Regions from separate parts of the Scandinavium lactucae genome, predicted to be linked through region 2. Evidence: predicted binding sites of a transcription regulator. Region 2 holds the regulator's gene; each other region holds the start of a gene.

Region 1 (7,698 bases), on a different contig from region 2:
ACAATTGCAGCAAAGTTTCGCAATGCACTGCTATGTAACACATTGATCCTGCGTAGAATTTAAAATCCCTCGGCGTTCGCGCTGTGTGGGTTCAAGTCCCACTCCGGCTACCATGGGAAAAAAGAATAAAATCAATGATAAGCAGTGTCGTGAAACCACCTTCGGGTGGTTTTTTTGTATTTGCGATCCTGATGTTCTATCTTCTACACACTTCCAACACGAGTACTCAGCGATGAAAACCGGACCGTTAAACGAAAGCGAACTTGAGTGGCTGGACGACGTCCTGGCCCGCTATGGCAACGAGCACTCCGTTATGGACGTCTCAGAGCTGGACGGCATGCTGACGGCAATTCTGTCCTCACCTGTTGAGATTGAACCTGCCGAGTGGATGTTGGCGGTGTGGGGCGGGGCTGACAACGTGCCGCGCTGGGCCAACGATCGCGAGCGTGATCGTTTCGTCAACCTGACGCTGCAACACATGGACGACATCGGCGAGCGTTTGGGTGACTATCCTGACCAGTACGAACCGCTGTTTGGCACCCGTGAAGCAGAAGGGCAGGAAATCACCATTGTCGAAGAGTGGTGCTTTGGCTATATGCGCGGCGTGGGGTTAAGCGACTGGTCAGCATTGCCGGAAGACTTGCAGCCGCAGTTAGACGCAATTGCCCTGCACGGCAGCGAAGAGAATTTCGAGCGCCTCGACGAGTTAAGCGCCGAAGAGTTTGTGGCAAGCGTAGATTTGCTGACCCCGGCTGCAATCACCCTGTGCCATTACTGGCTGGATAACCCGCAGGTGGCCCCGGTTAAACAGCCGGTTAAGAATGAGAGCAAAATAGGTCGCAACGATCCTTGCCCATGCGGTAGCGGTAAAAAATACAAAAGCTGCTGTCTGAAATAAGTGATGAAAAAAGGCCCGAAAGGGCCTTTTTTGTCTCTGGCGTTAGCCCACTGCCGGAAGCATTCCGGTGGCAATGGCGATTTGTACCAGGATGACCGCAATACCACAGCTGAAGACCAGCCAGAGGGCCGGGGTGCCACCCGCGACACGGTAAGCTGCCTGCGGGTGCTGTTGACGGCTTTTCATCGTCAGTAACGAAGGCACGATCAGCGCCAGTACCGCCAGCGCTACCCCGGCGTAGCCGAGAGCCATTACGAATCCGCGCGGATAGAACAACGCAAACGCCACCGGCGGTAAGAAGGTGATCGCCCCGGTTTGCAGCCTTCCGCCGACGCTATTTTTACGCTGGAACAGGTCAGCCAGATAATCAAACAGCCCAAGCGCCACACCAAGGAACGAGGTGGCTAGCGCCAGATCGGCAAACAGATGCACTGCCAGCTCAACGTGTGGGGAAGCCACCACTTCTCGAATAGCCTGTAATAGCCCGTTTAGTCCGGCATGGTTAGCCAACAGGGCGTTGAACACCGGTGATTCAATACTGCCCAGCGTCGCCAGTTGCCAAAAGATATAAGCTACCAACGGGATAAAGCTCCCGATGACAAAAATTCTCCGCAGTTTACGCACGTCGCCTTTCATGTAGCTGACAATACTTGGCACGCTGCCGTGGAAGCCAAATGAGGTAAAAATAACCGGAATGGCAGACAGCGCCAGGCCTTGTTGCAGCGGCAGCGTCAGCAGGTTCACCTGATGGATGTGCGGCATCAGCAGCCCCAGCATCAGCACTAAAAAGATAATTTTGGCGCTGAACAGGAAGCGGTTGAACAGATCGACCAGCGTGGTGCCGACGCAAATCACACCCCCACCGACGGCGGTAAACAGCAGTACGCCTGCTGCTGGATGTAATTCACTGCCCAGCCAGTCGCCGACGCTCGACGCCAGCAATTCTCCGGCTCCGCTAATGTAGGCCGCAGTCAGGGCATACATCAGGAACAACATGCTGAAGCCCGTCACCCATTGGCCGTAACGCCCGAGATAGCGCAGCGCCAGTGAACCGAGGCCGGTGTCTGCCGGGACGTGCTGGTACACTTCGAGTAGCAACAGCGCGGTGTAGCACATCAGTGCCCAAAGGCTTAGCAGCAGGACCAGCGTCACGCCAAAGCCTACTCCCGCCGACGCCAGCGGCATCGCCAGCATCCCTGCGCCGATAGTGGTTCCGGCGACGATTAAAATACTCCCTACGGTGCGGTTCTTCACGCTTTCCTCTGTTATTCAAAATAGAGACGGCAAATTATGCCGCGCAGGGTAGGGGAAATCCCGCGGCGCGTCAAATCTGAATTACAGTAGGTGTAAAGTATGTTTTACGATTTGGCTGGGTTGTATGAAAAAGTCAGGGAAAACGCTGGCAGCGATGGCCGCTGCCAGCCGGGAATTAATTTTGGGTGTCGAGGGTCGCCAGCTCTTTATCAATAAAGTACAGGCCTTCGCCGCTTTTACCGACCAGCGACAGTTTATCGATAACGGATTTAAACAGCTTCTCTTCTTCATGCTGCTCGGCAACATACCATTGCAGGAAATTAAAGGTTGGATAATCCTGATTGGTCATCGCGGCATGCGCCAGTTCATTAATTTTCGCAGTGATCAGCTGCTCGTGCTCGTAGGTCACGCGGAAGAGTTCATCCAGCGAGGCATATTCGGCAAACGGTGAAGCAATGGCATTAATGCACGGCAGGCTGCCGGTATCGGTCAGATAATCAAACAGGCGCTGCATGTGGGTCATTTCTTCCTGAGCGTGACGGCGCAGAAATGCGGCGGCACCTTCAAAGCTGTGATAACTGCACCACGCGCTCATCTGCTGATACAGCAGCGAGGAGTGAAGTTCCAGGTTCATTTGCTCATTCAGTTTGTCGATCATTTCCGTTTTTAACATGGGTGCTCCGTCATATTAGGCTCAGGGGAATACGCGGGAACTATAATTTGTAATTAAGTTATTTGCAAAAGGTAAAATAAATAATTAATTTTGTTAAATGCAAATGGGAATAACACGCATTGCAGCTATTAAATAATAAGATGAGAATGGTTATGATTACTGCCGGATTTATTTTCCCGGCAGTGAAATATAATCAGTAATAGGCGTTAGGGGTAATGGCCATTCCGCGACACTGGTACTGAATCGTGACGCTTTGATTCATGCACAGTGAACCGCTGGTGACGGTGCAGGTCGTGACCGGCTGACCGAACGGCACGGCAGTGGCGTAGCCCATTTGCTGACACTGTTTGGTGGCGGTACCGTTGGCCACATAATCGTCGGTGGTGGCCGATTGCAACATCGCCTGCCCGTAGGTCAGACGGACAATGCCGCTGGTGGTGTCCACATCGGTGACGTTGGCCTGACGATGTACCGTACAGGCGGAAAGCGCTATCGCTGCGACGATAGGGAGAAGTTTGTTCATGGCTCACTCTGCATAGATGTCCGATCCTCTCATCTTAGCGTCAGGAGGCCAAACCAATTCCCTGAATAGCCCGCAGAATTCCCCTCAGTTTCCGCCACCGCCGTCGTTAGTCTGCCCGGCTGTCATAAATCGCCTGGAATTTCGGATGCAGTTGGCGGAAGCGGTTAATCAGCTCCGGATCAAAGTGACGTCCGGTTCCGGCGATGATTAGCGAACAGGCGTGTTCATGGCTATACCCGGGCTTATACACCCGCTTCTGACGCAGCGCATCATACACATCCGCCAGCGCCAGAATGCGGGCCTCAATCGGGATTTGCTCCCCGCGTAGCCCTTCCGGATAGCCATTGCCATCCCATTTTTCGTGGTGATAGTGAATGATATTTTCCGCCACCGGCCCGAGGCCCAGCCCCTGAATGATCCGCCAGCCCTTAAGGGTGTGCAGTTTCATCTCGTTGAACTCTTCTTCGGTGAGTGGCCCTTGCTTGCGCAAAATCCGCTCCGGAACCGCAATTTTCCCGACGTCGTGCAACGAGGCGTAGCGTTCAATCTCCTGCACCATTTTACGCGGCAGCCCAATGTCCCGCGCCAGCAGGCCACAATAGGCGGATACGCGCTGAATATGGCTGCCGGTTTCATCATCATGGGCGCGATTCACTTTTTCCATCGCCTCGACGATGCTGCGGCTCACCGCCTGGCTTTGCTTCATCTGTCGCCACATCAGCCACAACAGGCACAGGCTGAACAGCACGCTAATGAACAACACAATGCTGATAATTTTGAAGGTATTTTTACTGAAGTCTGGCAGCGTGGAGGCGTCAGGATGGCGCTCCATCTGCGTGCGATAACTCGAAATACGATGGATTTGCGTCAGTAACGAATGCAGCGGATGTTGGCCATCGACCCATGAGACAATTTTGTAATCTGAGCGCGTCAGCCCCGCCACTTTAAGCACGCCACGAAACAGGTCATTACCGCGCAGTGAACCTTCCAGCGAGCTGAGGTCGCCCAGAATAAAATCAATTTTGTGCTGTTCAATGGCGTTGATCAGTTCTTCAATCGAGGCGGCGGGCAGCAGGGTAACGTCGGTGCCAAAACGCTGATGCAGATAGAGGGCAGAAAACGACCCGCGGATCACGCCGACGCGCTTATAGCGCACCTGCTCTTCGTCCCACAAAAACGGATCATCGATGCGGTTGTAATACGCGTTATGCCACGATAGCGCTGGGCCAATAATCCCTTCCGCCTGGGATTCATCACCGCTTTTGACAATGTTCACCATTCGCATCGGCCAGGCATCCTGGCGCAGGTGAGAGACATAATCCTCGGTGTACTTCACGTCGAGTTGGATAGGCAGCAGGTCGCGCATGTCGCTAATCATATCCATCACCGTGCCGTGATAACCGTGGCTGTCCTGCCACAACAGCGGAGCAAAGTTCTCGTTTTTAGGCAGCCAAAGGGTGAGCCGGTTGTTACGCATCCAGGCGGTTTCCTCGGGTGTGATATTAATTCGGCTGACCAGATAATCCCGTTTACTTTGATTTTCCAGCGCGTTCAGCTTGCCGCTCTGCTGCCACTCGCCGATCAGCTGATTAATGTTATCGCGCATGCCGCGTAATTCCGGACTGAACCCCATCACGGACGGTAGACGTAAATCGGAGAATGGCCGCGACAGGGTGTAGTAGTGCTGCGGATCATCCATCTCGGAATCGTCGTTAATGTAAAAATCTGCCTTGCGGTTACGCAGCATTGTAAACGCTTCGGTACTGCTGCCCACCAGAATGCGCTGACGGAAATGCAGAAAAGGATAGTGCTGCAACACCTGATCGCGGGTAGCGTCGTCCTTGCGAAAAATGACCCGGGTATAATTAAGATCTTCCGGGACAGCTGCCGTTCGATCGAGACTGGCGGCGAGCACTTCAATATCAAACAGGCGCGCGGAGAGGATTTTACTCTGCGCCCGCGCGTTGGTTTTGATCACGCCGGCATACAGCCCGTAGCTGTTGCTATTGAAACGACGGCCAATCTCTTCCCCCCCGATCGGTTTCAGCTCGAGATGATAGCCGTAGCGTTTATTGATTTCCTGAATGAGCGTCGGGTAGTAACCCTGATATTGACCGTGGCCGTCACGCCAGAATTCAAAATTATCCGCATCGAAGAGCCAGACTGGAACGGGGGAGGGATGAGCGACGGTATTTATGGGGCTAGCCCGCAGGAAACCAGCGTACGAAAGAAGTGTAACCCAGAGCAATGTGAGCGACATTGTTAGCACGGAGCGCACAAGAAGGTTCCTGATTTTTATCGTGTCGTTTGTTTTTAGTCTAACTAACTGCCGTAAACCCGGATAGAGATTTATTGATTTTGTGAATAATCATGCATTCTGGCGATCAAGGGCCAAAACTGTGACCGCAGCAATGATTAATGAAACAATATTTCATTAAATTTGAATGTGTGTTTAATGCGCGCTATGGTGAACGCATCGTGATTGTCCATTGCGCAGATGACCGCGCGAATTTCAGGAGAGGAAAGAATGAAAATTGCACTGATGATGGAAAACAGCCAGGCGGCGAAAAACGCCATTATCCATCGTGAGCTGAAGGGTGTTGCCGATGAAAAGGGCTTCCCGGTGTACAACGTTGGCATGAGTGACGAGCAGGATCATCACCTGACCTATATCCATTTGGGGATTATGGCCAGCATTCTGCTCAACGCAAAAGCGGTTGATTTCGTGGTCACCGGCTGTGGCACCGGCCAGGGCGCGCTGATGTCGCTGAATATTCACCCCGGCGTGGTATGCGGCTACTGCATCGACCCGGCTGACGCCTTCCTGTTTGCCCAAATCAACAACGGCAACGCGCTCTCACTGCCCTTCGCTAAAGGCTTTGGCTGGGGCGCAGAACTGAACGTGCGCTTCATCTTTGAGAAAGCCTTTACTGGTCGCAACGGGGAAGGCTATCCGCCGGAGCGTAAAGAACCCCAGGTGCGTAACGCGGGTATTCTCAACCAGGTCAAAGCGGCGGTGGTAAAAGAAAACTATCTCGATACCCTGCGTGCTATCGACCCGGAACTGGTGAAAACCGCCGTCTCCGGTCAACGCTTCCAGCAGTGCTTCTTTGAGAACTGCCAGGATAAAGAGATTGAAGCCTTTGTGCGCCAAATGCTGGCGTAATGCGGAAAACGCCGGCGGCACCCTGCCGCCGGCGTGCTTACTGTTTCCGTTTCGACACTGAACTTCCCGCATCCCGCGTCAGCTGTAACGTATCAACCATTCCCACCAGACAAATTAGCGCGATAAACACAAACGCCAACCGGAAGCTAATCCCCGGGATCGCCGCGAGCTGCAGCCAGTCACTCAGTTTTTCACCCAGCCTAATGCCAATCGCACCGAGCGTAATCCCCAGCCCGACGGCTAACTGGGTAGCGGTGCTGAACAAGGTATTGGCGTAGCTCATCTGCGGGGAGGGCACGTCGGCGAAAGCCAGGGTACTGACGCCGGTGAACTGGATCGATCGGAACACGCCGCCGAGGTACAGAATCAGCAGCGTCAGCCACAGCGGTGTGTGCGGGGTGAGGAAAGCGCAGGCCATCAGCGCCAATACGTTCAGCGCGCCGTTAATCAGCAACAGTTTGCGAAAGCCCAGCCAGCGGATCAGCGGTGTGGTGGCCGGTTTAATCGTCAGATTACCAACAAACACCGCCAGCACCAGCAGCCCCGCGTGGAACGGATCCATGCCAAAACCGACCTGAAATAGCAGGGGCAGCAGGAATGGCACCGCGCTTATCGAGGCGCGAAACAACGACCCGCCATACATCGTGACTCTGAAAGTTGGCACTTGCAGGGCATCAAGGCGGATCATCGGCCATTCGACGCGCCTGAAATGGCGCAGGGCAAAGAGAAACGTCACTGCACCCAAGGCCAGAAGCGCAAAGGGTAGCCAGCGTCGACCCTGTTCTGCACCGAATGCTTCCATCGCATAGACCAGGCTCACCATCGCAATGGCGGTGGCAACAAAACCCGGCAGATCAAACGGGCGGCGATCGTCGTCGCGGATATCCGGGATGATGCGCAGCGCCAGGGCGATAGCCACCAGCCCGAGCGGCACATTGATGAAGAATATCCAGCGCCAGTCAGCGAAACGGGTGATGAACCCGCCGAGCGGTGGGCCGATTATCGGTGCCACCAGCGCGGGCCAGGTCAGGGTGGCGATGGCAGTGATTAAATGATGTTTTGGCGTGGTGCGTAATACCGCCAGCCTGCCGACAGGCACCATCAACGCGCCGCCAACGCCCTGTAAAATGCGCATCGCGACGAAGCTATTGACGCTGGTAGCGAGCCCGCAAAATACCGAGGCG
Region 2 (7,698 bases):
AAGATTCCGCGCTGGTTAACGAAGCGCTGGCTAAGCGTCTGGGTGCCTCTGGTGTGATTCGTCTGAACAAAACCAGCGTGCAGATTATCGTGGGCTTCGTGGCAGAAAAAATCGCTAACGCGATGAAAACCACCGGTCACGTTGCCGCCGCTGAAGCCGCTCCGGCAGCAGCGCCAGCCCAGGCCGCGGTCAAACCGCAGGCTGTGCCAAACGCGGTCACCATCGCGGCACTGGTTTCCCCAGTGACCGGGGATGTGGTTGCGCTCGATCAGGTTCCTGATGAAGCCTTCGCCAGCAAAGCAGTAGGCGACGGTGTGGCGGTGAAACCCACCGAAAAAACGGTTGTCTCTCCGGCGGCAGGTACCATTGTTAAAATCTTCAATACCAACCACGCGTTCTGCCTCGAAACCGAAAAAGGCGCGGAAATCGTTGTCCACATGGGGATCGATACCGTTGCACTGAACGGCCAGGGCTTCACGCGTCTGGTAGAAGAGGGTGCCGAAGTGGTTGCAGGTCAGCCGGTCCTGGAAATGGATCTGGACTTCCTGAACGCTAACGCACGCTCAATGATTAGCCCAGTGGTGTGTAGCAACATCGACGATTTCAGCGGCCTGGTTATTAAGGCGCAGGGTCAGGTTGTAGCAGGCGTGACGCCGCTGTATGAGATTAAAGGCAAGTAATCGTTCCTGAGGATACCCAAAATAATTCGAGTGGCAGGAAGGCGGCAAGTCTGAGAATCCCCAGGAGCTTACTCAGGTAAGTGACTGGGGTGAGCGGATGCAGCCAACGCACAGGCCTCTTGAAGAATGACGGGTAATAGAATGTGCCTTAGCGGCGGGGGAATATCCTCCGCCGCTTTTTTATCGCTCCCGCCGCCCCGATATTCTCTGTTAACCCCCATTTTTCTGTAACTAAGGGTTGTCTCCGCCCTCAGCTTATAAGATCATATTCCGTTATATGTTGTTTACGCCTTGAGGAACCCGCGATGAGTGAGGCAGAAGCCCGCCCGACTAACTTTATTCGCCAGATTATCGATGAAGATCTGGCCACTGGTAAGCATACGACCGTGCACACCCGTTTTCCGCCTGAGCCGAACGGTTATCTGCATATCGGTCATGCGAAATCGATCTGCCTGAACTTCGGCATCGCCCAGGATTATCAGGGTCAGTGCAACCTGCGTTTCGATGACACCAACCCGGTGAAAGAAGACATCGAATACGTGGAGTCGATCAAACATGACGTCGAGTGGTTAGGCTTCCACTGGTCAGGTGACATCTGCTACTCCTCTGACTACTTCGATAAGCTGCACGAGTATGCGATTGAGCTTATCAACAAAGGTCTGGCGTATGTGGACGAACTCTCCGCAGACGAAATCCGTGAATATCGCGGCACCCTGACGCAGCCGGGTAAAAACAGCCCGTACCGCGATCGCAGCGTGGAAGAGAACCTGGCGCTGTTTGAAAAAATGCGTGCCGGTGGCTTCGAAGAAGGGAAAGCGTGTCTGCGTGCCAAAATCGACATGGCATCACCGTTCATCGTGATGCGCGATCCGGTGCTGTATCGCATCAAATTCGCCGATCACCATCAGACCGGCAGTAAGTGGTGCATCTACCCGATGTATGACTTCACCCACTGCATTAGTGATGCGCAGGAAGGCATTACCCATTCGCTGTGTACGCTCGAATTCCAGGACAACCGTCGCCTGTACGACTGGGTGCTGGACAACATTTCCATTCCGGTCCATCCACGTCAGTACGAGTTCTCTCGTCTGAATCTGGAATACACCGTGATGTCCAAGCGTAAGCTGAACCTGCTGGTTACCGACAAGCACGTTGAAGGCTGGGATGACCCGCGTATGCCGACCATCTCCGGTCTGCGTCGTCGCGGCTATACCTCCGCGTCCATTCGTGAGTTCTGTAAGCGCATCGGCGTCACCAAGCAGGACAACACCATCGAGATTGCATCGCTGGAATCCTGCATTCGTGAAGATCTCAACGACAATGCACCGCGTGCGATGGCGGTTATCGATCCGGTTAAACTGGTTATCGAAAACTACCCGCAGGGCGAAAGCGAAATCGTCACCATGCCGAACCATCCGAGCAAACCTGAAATGGGCAGCCGTGAAGTGCCGTTCAGTGGTGAAATCTGGATCGATCGCGCTGACTTCCGTGAAGAAGCCAACAAGCAGTACAAACGTCTGGTGATGGGCAAAGAAGTGCGCCTGCGCAACGCTTACGTGATTAAGGCCGAGCGCGTAGAGAAAGATGCAGAAGGCAACATTACGACTATCTTCTGTACTTATGATGCCGATACGCTGAGTAAAGATCCGGCGGATGGCCGTAAAGTGAAAGGCGTGATCCACTGGGTTAGCGCTCAGCATGCGCTGCCGGTTGAGATTCGCCTGTACGATCGTCTGTTTAGCGTACCGAACCCGGGTGCCGCAGAGGACTTCCTGGCGGTCATCAACCCGGAATCATTGGTTATCAAGCAGGGCTATGCTGAGCCTTCGCTGAAAGCCGCTGAAGCGGGCAAAGCGCATCAGTTCGAACGTGAGGGTTACTTCTGCCTAGACAGCCGTTACACCACCGCTGAGAAGCTGGTGTTTAACCGCACCGTCGGTCTGCGTGATACCTGGGCCAAAGCGGGCGAGTAATCTTTCCGTTATCGCCTAATGAAAAAGCGTCGCCCTGAGCGGCGCTTTTTTTAAGTCATTTTCGTGATGCGAAATAATATCATTTCGATCTATGAAACACCGCCTCTGTCTTGTTACATTTTCAACTGACGTTATTCTCTAATTCGTTGTAAAACCCCAGCCTAATGCACCTTCTGGTATTTCCTTTCAAAAAGCAACTTTGTAACAAAACGCAATCAAATATGTGCGCCCTGTCATAATCTTGTGCTTTCGTGCGGAAAAAGGATTGATAATTCGCGTCGCGAAAAATAGTCTACCGACATAGCGTTAGGACATTTCTGCCTCGCTACTTTTTTGCAGTACTTATTTTTTATCGCTGTTCACCTTTGTGAGCGCGTTTTTAAAAGTCAAAGAGGATATACACATGCGTACGTTCAGTGGCAAACGTAGTACGCTGGCGCTGGCTATTGCCGGGGTCACCGCAATGTCGGGCTGGATTGCAGTTCCGCAAGCCAGTGCAGCAGGATTCGTAGACGATTCAACCTTAACCGGCGGTGTTTATTACTGGCAGCGTGAACGTGACCGTAAAGACGTCACCGACGGCGACAAATACAAAACTAACCTTTCCCATTCCACCTGGAACGCCAACCTCGACTTCCAGTCTGGCTATGCCGCCGATTTTATCGGCCTTGATATTGCTGCTTTCACCGCTATCGAAATGGCGGAATCATCAGAAAGCGGACACCCAAACGAAATTGCGTTCTCATCCATTAATAAAGGCTACGACGAAGATTACTCTGGCGATAAGAGTGGTATCAGCCTTTATAAAGCCGCCGCGAAATTCAAACTGGGTCCGACCTGGGCGCGTGCAGGTTATATTCAGCCAACCGGGCAAACGCTTTTAGCGCCGCACTGGAGCTTTATGCCAGGTACCTATCAAGGGGCAGAAGCCGGGGCAAACTTTGATTACGGTGATGCTGGTGCGTTGAGCTTCTCCTATATGTGGACCAACGAATATAAGGCTCCATGGCACCTCGAAACAGACCATTTCTATCAGAACGATAAGAAAACCAAAGTTGAGTATCTGCACTCCATTGGTGCCAAGTATGATTTCAAAAATGACCTGGTGCTCGAAGCCGCATTTGGTCAGGCAGAAGGCTTTATGGATCAGTACTTCGCCAAAGCCAGCTACAAATTTGATGTTGCCGGCGCGCCACTCTCAACCAGCTACCAATTCTATGGGGCGCGTGACACCGTTGAGAGCAACACCATTAACGATATTTACGACGGCACCGCGTGGTTACAGGCACTGACCTTCGGCTATAAAGTGGCTGACGTAGTTGACCTGCGCCTGGAAGGGACGTGGGTAAAAGCAGAAGGCCAGCAGGGTTACTTCCTCCAGCGTATGACCCCGACCTATGCTTCTTCCAACGGTCGTCTGGATATCTGGTGGGATAACCGCTCAGACTTCAACGCCAACGGCGAAAAAGCGGTGTTCTTCGGTGCGATGTATGACCTGAAAAATTGGGATATGCCAGGCTGGGCCGTCGGCGCATCTTACGTGTATGCCTGGGATGCCAAACCGGCGGACTGGTATATCAACAGCGCAGGTCAGCGTGAAGACAACGCCTCGAACAAAATCAAAGAGTCTTCTTACAGCTTTGATGCGATGTACACCGTGCAGGAAGGCCGTGCGAAAGGCACGCTGTTCAAACTGCACTTCACTCAATACGACAACCACTCCGACATCCCAAGCTGGGGCGGCGGTTATGGCAACATCTTCCAGGATGAGCGTGACGTGAAGTTCATCGTTATTGCCCCGTTCACTATCTTCTGACACGCGTGCGGCAGGGTAAACCTGCCGCGCATTGATAAGGCCGTATCATGAAAAAATTGATTCTTATCGCCGTTATGGCTTCCGGGCTGGTGGCCTGTGCGCAGCCATCTCCTGCACCACAAGAAGACAGCAAGCTGAAAGATGCCTACAGCGCCTGTATCAATACCGCTGAAGGAAATCCGGATAAAATTGAAGCCTGCCAGAGCGTGCTCAACGTACTGAAAACTGACAAGACTCATCAGCAGTTTGCGACTCAGGAAAGTGTACGCGTTCTGGATTACCAGAATTGTATTCTGGCGACGCGTACCGGCAACGATCAGGCAGTCAAAGCCCGTTGTGATCAGGTGTGGAAAGAGATTCGCAGTAACAATACGCCTAAGCCGTAACCCTCGACGGTTGGCGCTATTGCCCCAACGTTATGCCAAAAATGCCAATAAAAAAGCCAACCGTCAGGTTGGCTTTTACTTTTCTGGATGTCCGATTATTTCTCGGCACCATCATGTGCGTGCTCATCTTCACGGCAGTCACCTTCTGCGCAATGGCCATAAAGATACAGACTGTGGTTGGTCAGACGAATGCCGTGTCTGGTGGCAATTTCGCGCTGACGCGCTTCGATAGAGTCATCACTGAATTCGATAACCTTGCCACAGTCGAGGCAGATCAGGTGATCGTGGTGATGCTGTTGGGTCAATTCGAAAACAGATTTACCGCCTTCGAAATTGTGGCGGGTGACAATCCCGGCATCGTCGAACTGGTTCAGAACGCGATACACCGTTGCCAGACCAATTTCTTCGCCCATGTCGATGAGGCGTTTATAAAGGTCTTCCGCACTGACATGGTGATTGTCAGGCTCCTGAAGCACTTCCAGAATTTTCAATCGAGGAAGCGTGACTTTCAGGCCTGCCTTCTTTAATGCGGTATTGTTGTCAGTCATGCGGAATCAGTCCTGTTGCTAGGCGATACACTTCCTTATTGGAAGTATTACTAAGAATGAATTCAGGATAATGCGTCTCATTATAGGACTGCGGTGCCTAAATGAAAACTGCAAACCCTGAGCAAAGTATGCTTTTCAGAAACGAGGCATCATCTGCAAAGCGAAACATCCGACCTCGTCAAAACAGAAGACATTGTACAGATATGTGCTCAAAAGTTAAAAATTTGTAGCGATTAATTTGATTGCTTATATCTATTAATTTTACGCAACCTATCGATCTGTTCATCAATCACACGGCGCAACGCGAGCGCTGCGCCGTTACATCATCAGGCGTTCTTGATCTCTTCCAGGTGCAGCTCTTCAGAGATTTGTTTTACCCACTTCTGAACGCGTTCAGCGGTCAGTTCAGGCTGGCGATCTTCATCAATGGCCAGACCAACAAAATGGTTGTCATCGGCCAGACCTTTAGAGGCTTCGAAATGGTAGCCTTCGGTTGGCCAGTGACCGACGATGGTCGCGCCGCGTGGTTCGATGATGTCGCGGATGGTGCCCAGCGCATCACAGAAATACTCTGCGTAGTCTTCCTGATCGCCACAGCCGAACAGGGCCACCAGTTTGCCGTTGAAGTCTACCTCTTCCAGCGTTGGGAAGAAGTCGTCCCAGTCACACTGTGCTTCACCGTAGTACCAGGTTGGGATACCCAGCAGCAGAATGTCGAAACCTTCGAGGTCTTCTTTACTGCTCTTGGCAATGTCATGCACCTCGGCAACGTCTTTGCCCAGCTGCTTCTGGATCATCTTCGCAATATTTTCGGTGTTACCGGTGTCGCTGCCGAAAAAAATACCTGTGATTGCCATGAGTAAAATAACCTCTTGAAACGTAATGAAATGATGGTGGAATGTTGCCCACAGATAAAGGCAATGATAGCAGGAGGAGAAGTGCGCGGGAACTGCAATTGCGCCGGACTGCACTCACTGCTAAATGAAAGTGAAAGATTTCGTGTTTTCAGTCACGTTCCTGGCCGTGTAACACAGCCAGCTGTTGCATCAGTATCTCTTCGATAAGCTCGCTGCGGCTCATGTTTCTGGCATCCGCCAGCTCATTGAGCGCGTCGACGGCATCGTTATTGAGCTTAAGCTCAACGCGTTTGAGACCGTTGCTTTTGTCGCGTTTCAGCTGATTACGCTTATTAATGCGTAACTGTTCGTCGCGTGAGAGCGGATTGGTTTTCGGCCTTCCCGGGCGACGCTCGTTTGCGAACAAATCTAATGTCGTTCGGTCCGTTTGTTCTTTTGCCATGATTCAGAGTGACTTCGGGGAAACAAGCCGCCAGACGACAGGCCCGGCGCAGATAGCGCGCAATCATACATGAGCGAAACCCACACGCCAACGCCGGGAGCCACAATGGCGCTTGCTTGCTCGGATTTTAATCATTCCGCCAGATAGCGACGGATAGCGCGGAGTACTGCTTCCGGTTTTTCAGCATGAACCCAGTGTCCGGCTCCGGCAATCACGTGCGCTCGCGCCTGTGGGAACTGCGATAACAGGGCGTCGCGGTACGCGTTGGTGACATAAGGCGAGTTGCCGCCAGCAATAAACAGGGCAGGGTGGTCCCATGCGGGAATCGTTTCCCAACCGACGATGTGCGGGTACTGATCCCATAACGTGGGCACGTTGAAGCGCCATTCACCGTCGACAAAAGATTTCAGCAGGAACTGAATCACGCCTTCTTCATTAATATGCTGGCGCATAACCTCTGCCGCTTGCTGACGGTTTGAGACAGCGGCTTCGGTCACCGCGTTGATGGCCGCAAAGATTTCATCGTGACGACGCACCTGATAATTCACCGGGGCAATATCGATTGCCACCAGTTTTCCGACGCGTTCTGGTGCCAGGGCGGTAAACGCCATCACCGCTTTCCCGCCCATGGAATGACCGATCAACGTGGCTTTCTCAATACCATTGGCATCAAGCGTGTCGAGAAGATCCTGCGCCATCGCCGGATAGGTCATTTCCGCGGATCGCGGGGAAAGACCGTGGTTACGCATATCGACTTGCAGAATATCGTGGTCGGCAACCAGATCTCTCGCGAGGATCCCGAGGTTATCCAGGCTACCGAAAAGGCCGTGAACCAGGACGATGGGAGAATTAGTGTGCAGGTTTTGTGCAGTTTGCGCTCGGCTGTTTAATTTCATGGCAAAGTTCTTTTTTTCGCTACGTCGGGTTAGGGTATCATGTTGAGCATTCTGCCGCCCGGCTGCAACACTCAGTAGTCGTCTGAGTTTTTGCCGACAC
Region 3 (7,698 bases), on a different contig from region 2:
CTGCTCGCGCAAGAAACGGCGGACGGCTACCGCCTTCAGCGGGGTTTTCACCACCAGATACGCGCAGCTCTTTTCGCCGAGCAGGCTGTCTTCCATGCTGACCAGTGCGGCGTGGATCACCGCCTCGTGGCGTAGCAGCAGATTTTCGACTTCCTCGGCAGCAATCTTTTCCCCGCCACGGTTGATCTGATCTTTCTCGCGCCCCTGTACCGTGATGTAGCCGTGTTCGTCGATTGAAATCAGATCGCCCGAGCCGTAAAAACCGTTGGCATCGAAGGCGCTGGCGTTATGCTCCGGGCTGTTGTAATAGCCGCGGAAGGTATACGGCCCGCGGGTCATCAGACGGCCCACTTCGCCACGCGGCAGCGGATTGCCGTCAGCATCGGCGACCCACACTTCGTCATCCGGCGACATCGGGCAGCCCTGGGTGTGGATGATACGTTCCAGCGGATCGTCCAGGCGGGTGTAGTTCACCAACCCTTCCGCCATGCCGAACACCTGCTGTAGCTGGCAACCGATTTCCGCCGGAATACGTGCCGCCAGCGTCGCCGACAGCCGTGCGCCGCCGACCTGTAACAGCGTCAGAGAAGCTAATTGCGCCTGGCTGTTGTCGTCGTGAACGGCCTGCAACCACAGGCTCACCGCCGGGGGCACCAGCGCCGCGACGGTAATTTGATGCTGTTCAATCAACGGGAAACAGAGCGTGGCGCTCGGGTCGGCGGCCAGAATGACGCAGCCGCCCGCGAGAAACACCCCGAGTGCGCCTGGCGAACTCAACGCGTAGTTGTGTGCCGCAGGCAGCGCGCACAGATAGCGCGTGGTCGCGTCAAAGGCGCAAATCTCATTGCTGCGGCGAATGCTGTAGTAATAATCATTGTGGGTGCGCGGAATGAGCTTCGGTGTGCCGGTACTGCCACCGGAGAGCTGGAAGAAAGCCACTTCCCCTGCGTCGGTGGGTGACGGCACAAAATTATCCGCAGGCTGCGCCATTGCCGCCGCCAGATTGTGTTCCCTGTGGTCGTTACGCAGCAGCACAATACGCACCGAGTCGTGCTGATCGACAAAGTCGTTAAGGAAGGCGTCATCGGCAAACAAGGGGTGCTCACGGTCGGCAATCACTAACGCCGGTTGAATTTGCGTGGCGTAGGCCTGCAGTTCGCTGCGCTGATGGCTGAACAGCGCATTCACCGGGGCCACGCCGATACGCAGCAGTGCGAACAGGGTGATATAAAATTCCGCTACGTTGCCCAGATGCACCAGCGCGGTTTCCCCCGCTTGCAGTCCCTGACGCTGCAACGACGACGCCAGGTTATCCACCCGAACGTTCAGGTCGCGGTAGCTGAAGCGACGATCGCCGTCGATCACTGCCAGCCGCTCGCTGTCGGCGTGACGCGTCAGAATGTCGGTCAGCGGCAGATCCTGCCAGTAGCCCTTTTCACGGTAGCGGGCCGCCAGCTCCGGTGGCCAGGGCGTAAATGCAACACTCATCGTCAATCCTTAATTGAGGCCAAACACGTTCAGCATGGTGGTCAGCTTGACGCCGGTTTCACGCCATTCCCCCAGCGGGGATGAGGCAGGCACGATACCCGCGCCCGCGAACAGGCGAATGTGGTTGGCGCGGACGTTGGCGCAGCGGATGGTGACCACCCACTCGCCGTTACCCTCGGCATCACACCAGCCGACAATTCCGCCGAACAGCTCCCGGTCGAATGGCTCCAGCTCAGCGATCAGCTGCTTGGCGACATCGTGCGGGAAGCCGCTCAGGGCAGGCGTTGGATGCAGTAGGCAGGCCAGCGACAGCGCGTTCTCCCCGGCTTTTGCCTCGCCTTCAATTGGGGTCGCCAGGTGCCACAGCGTCGGGGTGGTGATCAGCTGCGGTGAGGACGGGAGCGACAGCGCATCGCTGCGCGGGCCCAGCACGCTTTTCATCGCCTGGGTGACGAGGTCATGCTCGTGGCGGTCTTTTTGCGAGGCCAGCAGACGGTTGCCCGCTTCCCGGTCCAGCACGTTATCCGGCTGACGTCGCGCGGAACCGGCCAGCGGCAGCGAGCTAAAATGCGCCCCGTCTTTGCGCAGCAGCAGTTCCGGACTGGCCCCAAGCAGCACACCGCCGTCGGGCAGCGGCACATGGAAGTTGAAGCTCGCCGGGTTCTGAGCAATCAGCCTCTCCAGCAGCGCCCCGGTGTCAACGCGGGTGTCAGTGGTTATCTCGATCAGCCGCGAGAGCACCACTTTGTCGACTTTCGGCGTAGCGGTCAGCGCGGCGGCGCTCGCCACCATCTGCATAAACAGGTCCTGCTCAGGGATTTCCTGACGCGCCAGAACCTGCATCGGCTTCATGCTGGCGGCGTAAGGGGCGGAGTGCTGCTTGGCAGTGCGGGAAAACGCCTCGCTGTGCTGCGGAATAAACAGCGCGGAAGGCTGGGTAGTATCAAACGGGATCGCGCCCACCAGCAGCGGACGTTCAATTCCAGCGGCTTTAGCCTGCGCAAAGGCATTGGCAAGGGTGTGCTGGAACGCCCCCGCTAAATCTTCACCGCCTTCCACGGGCTGTTCGATGCGACGAAAACAGCCTGAGGTAGTAAAACTGCGGTACGGCGACATAAAAAAGAAGCTGTCGGGTGACAGCGTTGGGGCGACTTCCTGCACGGCCTCAGCCGGTGACGTTTCCATATCATCCTCCAAAACGATAAAGATATTAATAATGATTATCATTTATATTTTGGTTCGGTAAGCTAAAAGTAAAAGCGTCCCTTGTCAACTTCCGCCGCATCTTCCGACTTGCATCTGGGCAGACATGAAGTGAAAATGAGTTTCATTAACATCCACAAAACAGGACTTTGTCGTCGTGAAATTCCCCGTTTTCTTCCGTCATACCCTGCTCATCTCCGGGCTGTGCCTTTTAGGATTAACCTCAGCCGTGGCCGCCGACTGGCCGCGTCAGGTGACCGACAGTCGCGGCAGCCATACGCTCGAGCACAAACCGCTGCGCATCGTCTCCACCAGCGTGACCCTGACCGGTTCCTTGCTGGCGATTGACGCCCCGGTGATTGCCAGCGGGGCCACCACGCCGAATAACCGCGTGGCGGATGCACAGGGCTTTTTGCGCCAGTGGAGCGAGGTGGCGAAACAGCGCAAGCTCACGCGGCTGTATATCGGCGAACCGAATGCCGAGGCCGTGGCCGCGCAGATGCCGGACCTGATTCTGGTCAGTGCTACCGGCGGCGACTCGGCGTTAGCCCTGTACGATCAGCTGTCGACCATCGCCCCGACGCTGGTTATCAACTATGACTCGCAAAGCTGGCAGGCCCTGCTGACTCAGCTGGGTCGTATCACTGGCCAGGAACAGCAGGCCGCCGCGCGGATCGCCGAATTTGATACCCAGCTGGCGACGCTCAAAAAACAAATGAAACTGCCGCCACAGCCGGTCAGTGCATTGGTGTACACCGCCGCCGCCCACAGCGCGAACCTGTGGACGCCGGAATCCGCCCAGGGAAAACTACTCGAACAGTTAGGTTTCACCCTTGCCCCGCTGCCTGCCGGGCTGCACACCAGCCAGAGCCAGGGTAAACGCCATGACATAATTCAGCTGGGCGGCGAGAACCTGGCCACGGGCCTGAACGGCGAATCGCTGTTTGTGTTCGCGGGCGACCAGAAAGATACCAACGCCATCGAGGCCAATCCGCTGCTGTCGCACCTGTCGGCGGTGCAGAACAAACGCGTTTATGCGCTCGGGACCGAAACCTTCCGCCTGGATTACTACAGCGCAATGCGGGTGCTACAGCGTCTGGAAACGTTATTTGGTTGATGCCTTTTCCCGGTGGCGCACGCGTGTCGGGCCTACGGAATGTGCCGTGCAGGCCCGGTCAGGCGTAGCCGCCACCGGGCACCTTCCACCGGATTAAACCGCTGCCGTTTCTTGTCGGAAGCGGCGCAACTCCCCGAGCAGCAACACCAGAATCAGCCCAACGATCGCCAACGCCCAACCGCTGGCTGACGCCGCCGCAACCGGGGTGAGCATTGCGCCAACCCCGCCTAAAATTGCCGCGCCGATGGCGTCACCGGTGACGTTCTGCGCCGTCCACAACCCGTTAATGCGCCCGAGCATCGCTTCCGGGGTTTGGGTCTGAATCAAGGTATATTGCAGCAGCGAACTGATGGCGCTCAGCCAGCCAAACAGCGCCAGACACAGCACGCCCAGCGCCCAGACCGGCATCAGGCTGAACAACCCGATGGCGACAAACGCGCCGACGGTGGTCAGGAGCATAATTTGCCCAGGCCGAACGCTACACGCCAGATTGCCACTGGTCAGCGCCCCCAACGCCGCCCCGAGCGGGATCGCCGCATACAACATACCAATCTGCGCCGCCGACATATTCCAGCTCATCGCCAGCGCCGGATACAGCACGCGCACCGCGCTGGCCATGGTCAACAGACCGCCGAGCAGCGCAATGCCGCCAATCAACGGGCTGTTAAACAGAAAGCGCAGGCCGGTCAGTAAGGATTTCAACGGATGTTCACGCGGCTGCGGAGGCGGCGGCAACGACGGCAGACGCAGCAGCGTCAGGGTGGTGATGAAGGTGCCGAGCGCCGCCAGTAAATAGTTCCAGGAGAATCCCCCGCTCGCCAGCAGCAGACCGCCCACCATCGGCGAAATCACCGACCCGAGGCGTACCGTGAGCATGGTTATCGCCCCGGCCTGCATCAGGTTTTCACGCCCGACCAGCGCAGGTGTCGCCGCCAGCAGGGCGGTGACGCCAATCGAGGCGAACAGCCCATCCCAGATCCCGAGCAGATAAATCGCCAGCAGCGACGGTTCAGGCAGCAGCGCGTTCAGCCATAGGCCAATAAAGCCGATGCCACAGGTGCCGCGCGCCAACAGGATAAGCTTCTTGCGTTCATAGCGGTCGGCCAGCACGCCGCCGAGCATTAGGCCGATAAACATCGCCCCGCCGGTTAACGTCACCGCCAGCCCGACATGCCAGGTGGAGTGAGTCAGCGTCTGGATTTGCACCGGCACGGCAACGCCAAGCAGGCCGAGAGAGAGAATGGAGATAAAACGGGCGATAAAGACGGCGCGGAACGCCGGGTGAGTCTTCAGCAGGCTGAGATTTAGCAGCCAGGATTGTCTTTGCATGACAGGGCCTTCAACGATCTTTCGGTACCATTTCCGTGGCCGCACATGCTAACATAGGCGAATAAGATCGAGAACGATAATTACTATCATTATCACATCATGGACGTTGCTATGTCGTTTTCTGCCGCCACGCTGCGTACCGTCGCCGTGCCCGGATTACTCATTCTGCTGATAGCCGCTGCCGCGCTCAGCCTGCTAATTGGCGCTAAACCGCTGCCGCTGAACGTGGTACTGGACGCCCTGTCCGGCACCTGTCGGAGTCCCGACTGCACCATTGTTCTTGACGCCCGCCTCCCCCGCACCCTTGCTGGCCTGTTGGCCGGGGGCGCGCTCGGTCTGGCGGGCGCTTTAATGCAAACCCTCACCCGCAATCCGCTTGCCGACCCCGGCATTCTCGGCGTTAACGCCGGAGCCAGCTTTGCCATCGTGCTGGGCGCGGCGCTGTTCGGCCTGACGCTGCCGCAGGAACAGCTGCTCCTCGCCTTTGGCGGGGCGCTGATTGCCTCGCTGCTGGTGGCCTTCACCGGCAGTCAGGGCGGCGGACAGCTCAGCCCGGTGCGTCTGACCCTGGCGGGCGTGGCGCTCGGGGCGGTGCTCGATGGCCTCTCTAACGGCATCGCGCTGCTGAATCCCGATGTGTACGATCAGCTGCGTTTCTGGCAGGCCGGATCGCTGGATATTCGCTCCCTGGAAACCCTGAAAGTGGTGCTGATTCCGGTCACTCTCGCCATTGTTGTCGCACTCGGGTTAAGCCGCTCGCTGAACAGCCTCAGCCTTGGGGCGGATACCGCCAGCGCGCTTGGGAATAAAGTGGCGCGCACTCAACTTTTGGGCCTGTTGGCAATTACCGTTTTGAGCGGCAGCGCTACCGCGTTGGTTGGGCCGATTGCGTTTATCGGCCTGATGGTGCCGCATATTTCACGCTGGCTGGTCGGGGGCGATCACCGCTGGTCGCTGCCGGTCACCCTGCTCGCCACCCCTGCCCTGCTGCTATTCGCTGATATTATTGGCCGCCTGCTGGTGCCGGGTGAACTGCGCGTCTCGGTGGTGAGCGCCTTTATCGGCGCGCCGATGCTTATCTGGCTGGTGCGTCGCCAGCCGTCGCGCGGAGGTGTCGCATGATGGCCCCGTCCCGCCGTCTGCTATGGAGCTGCCTGCTGCTGACGCTGGTAAGCCTGATCATTGCGCTGTACAGCCTGCGCAGCGGGGCAGTGACGCTGGATTTAAACCAGGTGCTGGCCGCGCTGTGGGGCGATGCGCCGCGAAACGTGACGATGGTGGTGACCGAATGGCGACTGCCGCGGGTGCTGATGGCGCTGCTGGTCGGTGCGGCGCTCGGGGTTAGCGGCGCGATTTTCCAGTCGCTGATGCGTAACCCGCTCGGCAGCCCGGACGTGATGGGGTTCAACACCGGGGCATGGAGCGGCGTATTGGTGGCGATGGTGCTGTTTGGTCAGCATCAGACTGCTATTGCGTTGGCGGCGATGGCGGGCGGGATTGTCACCTCGCTGCTGGTCTGGCTGCTGGCGTGGCGTAATGGGATCGACACTTTCCGGTTGATCATTATCGGGATTGGGATCCGCGCCATGCTCATGGCCTTCAATACCTGGCTGCTGCTCCGAGCCTCGCTTGAAACGGCACAGTCGGCCGGGCTGTGGTTCGCCGGATCGCTGAACGGGCTGACGTGGGCGAAAATTTTCCCTGCCGCACCGATCCTGCTGCTGATGCTGGTCTTCGCCGCCCTGCTGGTACGCCAACTGCGGCTGCTGGAAATGGGCGACGACAGCGCCTGCGCGTTGGGCGTCCAGGTGGAACGATCGCGCTTATGGATGATGTTGGTGGCGGTGGTGCTAACGGCGGCATCAACCGCGCTGGCGGGGCCAATATCCTTTATTGCGCTGGTGGCCCCGCACATTGCCCGGCGTCTCAGCGGCACTGCACGCTGGGGGTTAACCCAGTCGGCCCTGTGCGGCGCGTTGCTGCTTTTGCTTGCCGATTTCGGCGCGCAGCAGCTGTTTATGCCTTACCAGCTTCCGGTGGGCGTGGTGACCGTCAGCCTCGGCGGTCTGTATCTCATCGCCCTGCTTATTCAGGAGTCCCGTAAAAAATGACCCACTCTGACGCTCGCCTGCAAGGCGACAATCTGACCCTCAGCTACGGCAAAAAAGTCATCGCCGAGGGGCTGAACGTGGCCATTCCGGACGGGCATTTTACCGCCATCATCGGCCCCAACGGCTGTGGGAAATCGACCCTGTTACGCACCTTGAGCCGCCTGATGACCCCGCAGCATGGCCAGGTGTTGCTCGACGGGGAGCAGATCCAGCGCTTTGCCAGTAAAGAGGTGGCACGACGCATAGGTCTGCTGGCACAAAACGCCACCACCCCGGGCGATATCACGGTGCAGGAGCTGGTGGCTCGCGGGCGCTACCCGCATCAGCCGCTGTTCGCCCGCTGGCGTCAGGAAGATGAGGACGCGGTGCAACGGGCGATGCAGGCCACCGGCGTCGTGGACCTGGCGAATCAAAGCGTGGATACCCTCTCCGGCGGCCAGCGCCAACGCG

What was found. The regulator Fur, encoded in region 2, represses iron uptake genes when iron is present. The targets are predictions, from matches to a motif close to ATAATAATGAGAACNACTATCAA.
Region 1: the regulator Fur is predicted to act here: its motif matches at 2,966-2,988, upstream of ftnA (non-heme ferritin).
Region 3: the regulator Fur is predicted to act here: its motif matches at 5,211-5,233, upstream of fepD (Fe(3+)-siderophore ABC transporter permease).

What each region holds. Positions count from the first base shown of each region.
Region 1 covers NZ_JAWXRD010000027.1:171,647-179,344, reverse strand. The annotation lists gene SIK69_RS08860 (YecA/YgfB family protein) at 233-898, shown strand; gene tyrP (tyrosine transporter TyrP) at 941-2,152, opposite strand; gene ftnA (non-heme ferritin) at 2,328-2,825, opposite strand; gene yecR (YecR family lipoprotein) at 3,019-3,348, opposite strand; gene SIK69_RS08840 (HD domain-containing phosphohydrolase) at 3,455-5,626, opposite strand; gene SIK69_RS08835 (RpiB/LacA/LacB family sugar-phosphate isomerase) at 5,876-6,514, shown strand; gene SIK69_RS08830 (MFS transporter) at 6,552-7,698, opposite strand, start outside.
Region 2 covers NZ_JAWXRD010000035.1:48,439-56,136, reverse strand. The annotation lists gene nagE (N-acetylglucosamine-specific PTS transporter subunit IIBC) at 1-680, shown strand, start outside; gene glnS (glutamine--tRNA ligase) at 986-2,653, shown strand; gene chiP (chitoporin ChiP) at 3,057-4,469, shown strand; gene SIK69_RS15430 (ChiQ/YbfN family lipoprotein) at 4,517-4,855, shown strand; gene fur (ferric iron uptake transcriptional regulator) at 4,951-5,403, opposite strand; gene fldA (flavodoxin FldA) at 5,730-6,260, opposite strand; gene ybfE (LexA regulated protein) at 6,409-6,702, opposite strand; gene ybfF (esterase) at 6,834-7,598, opposite strand.
Region 3 covers NZ_JAWXRD010000002.1:72,243-79,940, forward strand. The annotation lists gene entE ((2,3-dihydroxybenzoyl)adenylate synthase EntE) at 1-1,488, opposite strand, end outside; gene entC (isochorismate synthase EntC) at 1,498-2,673, opposite strand; gene fepB (Fe2+-enterobactin ABC transporter substrate-binding protein) at 2,849-3,808, shown strand; gene entS (enterobactin transporter EntS) at 3,902-5,137, opposite strand; gene fepD (Fe(3+)-siderophore ABC transporter permease) at 5,249-6,259, shown strand; gene fepG (iron-enterobactin ABC transporter permease) at 6,256-7,248, shown strand; gene fepC (iron-enterobactin ABC transporter ATP-binding protein) at 7,245-7,698, shown strand, end outside.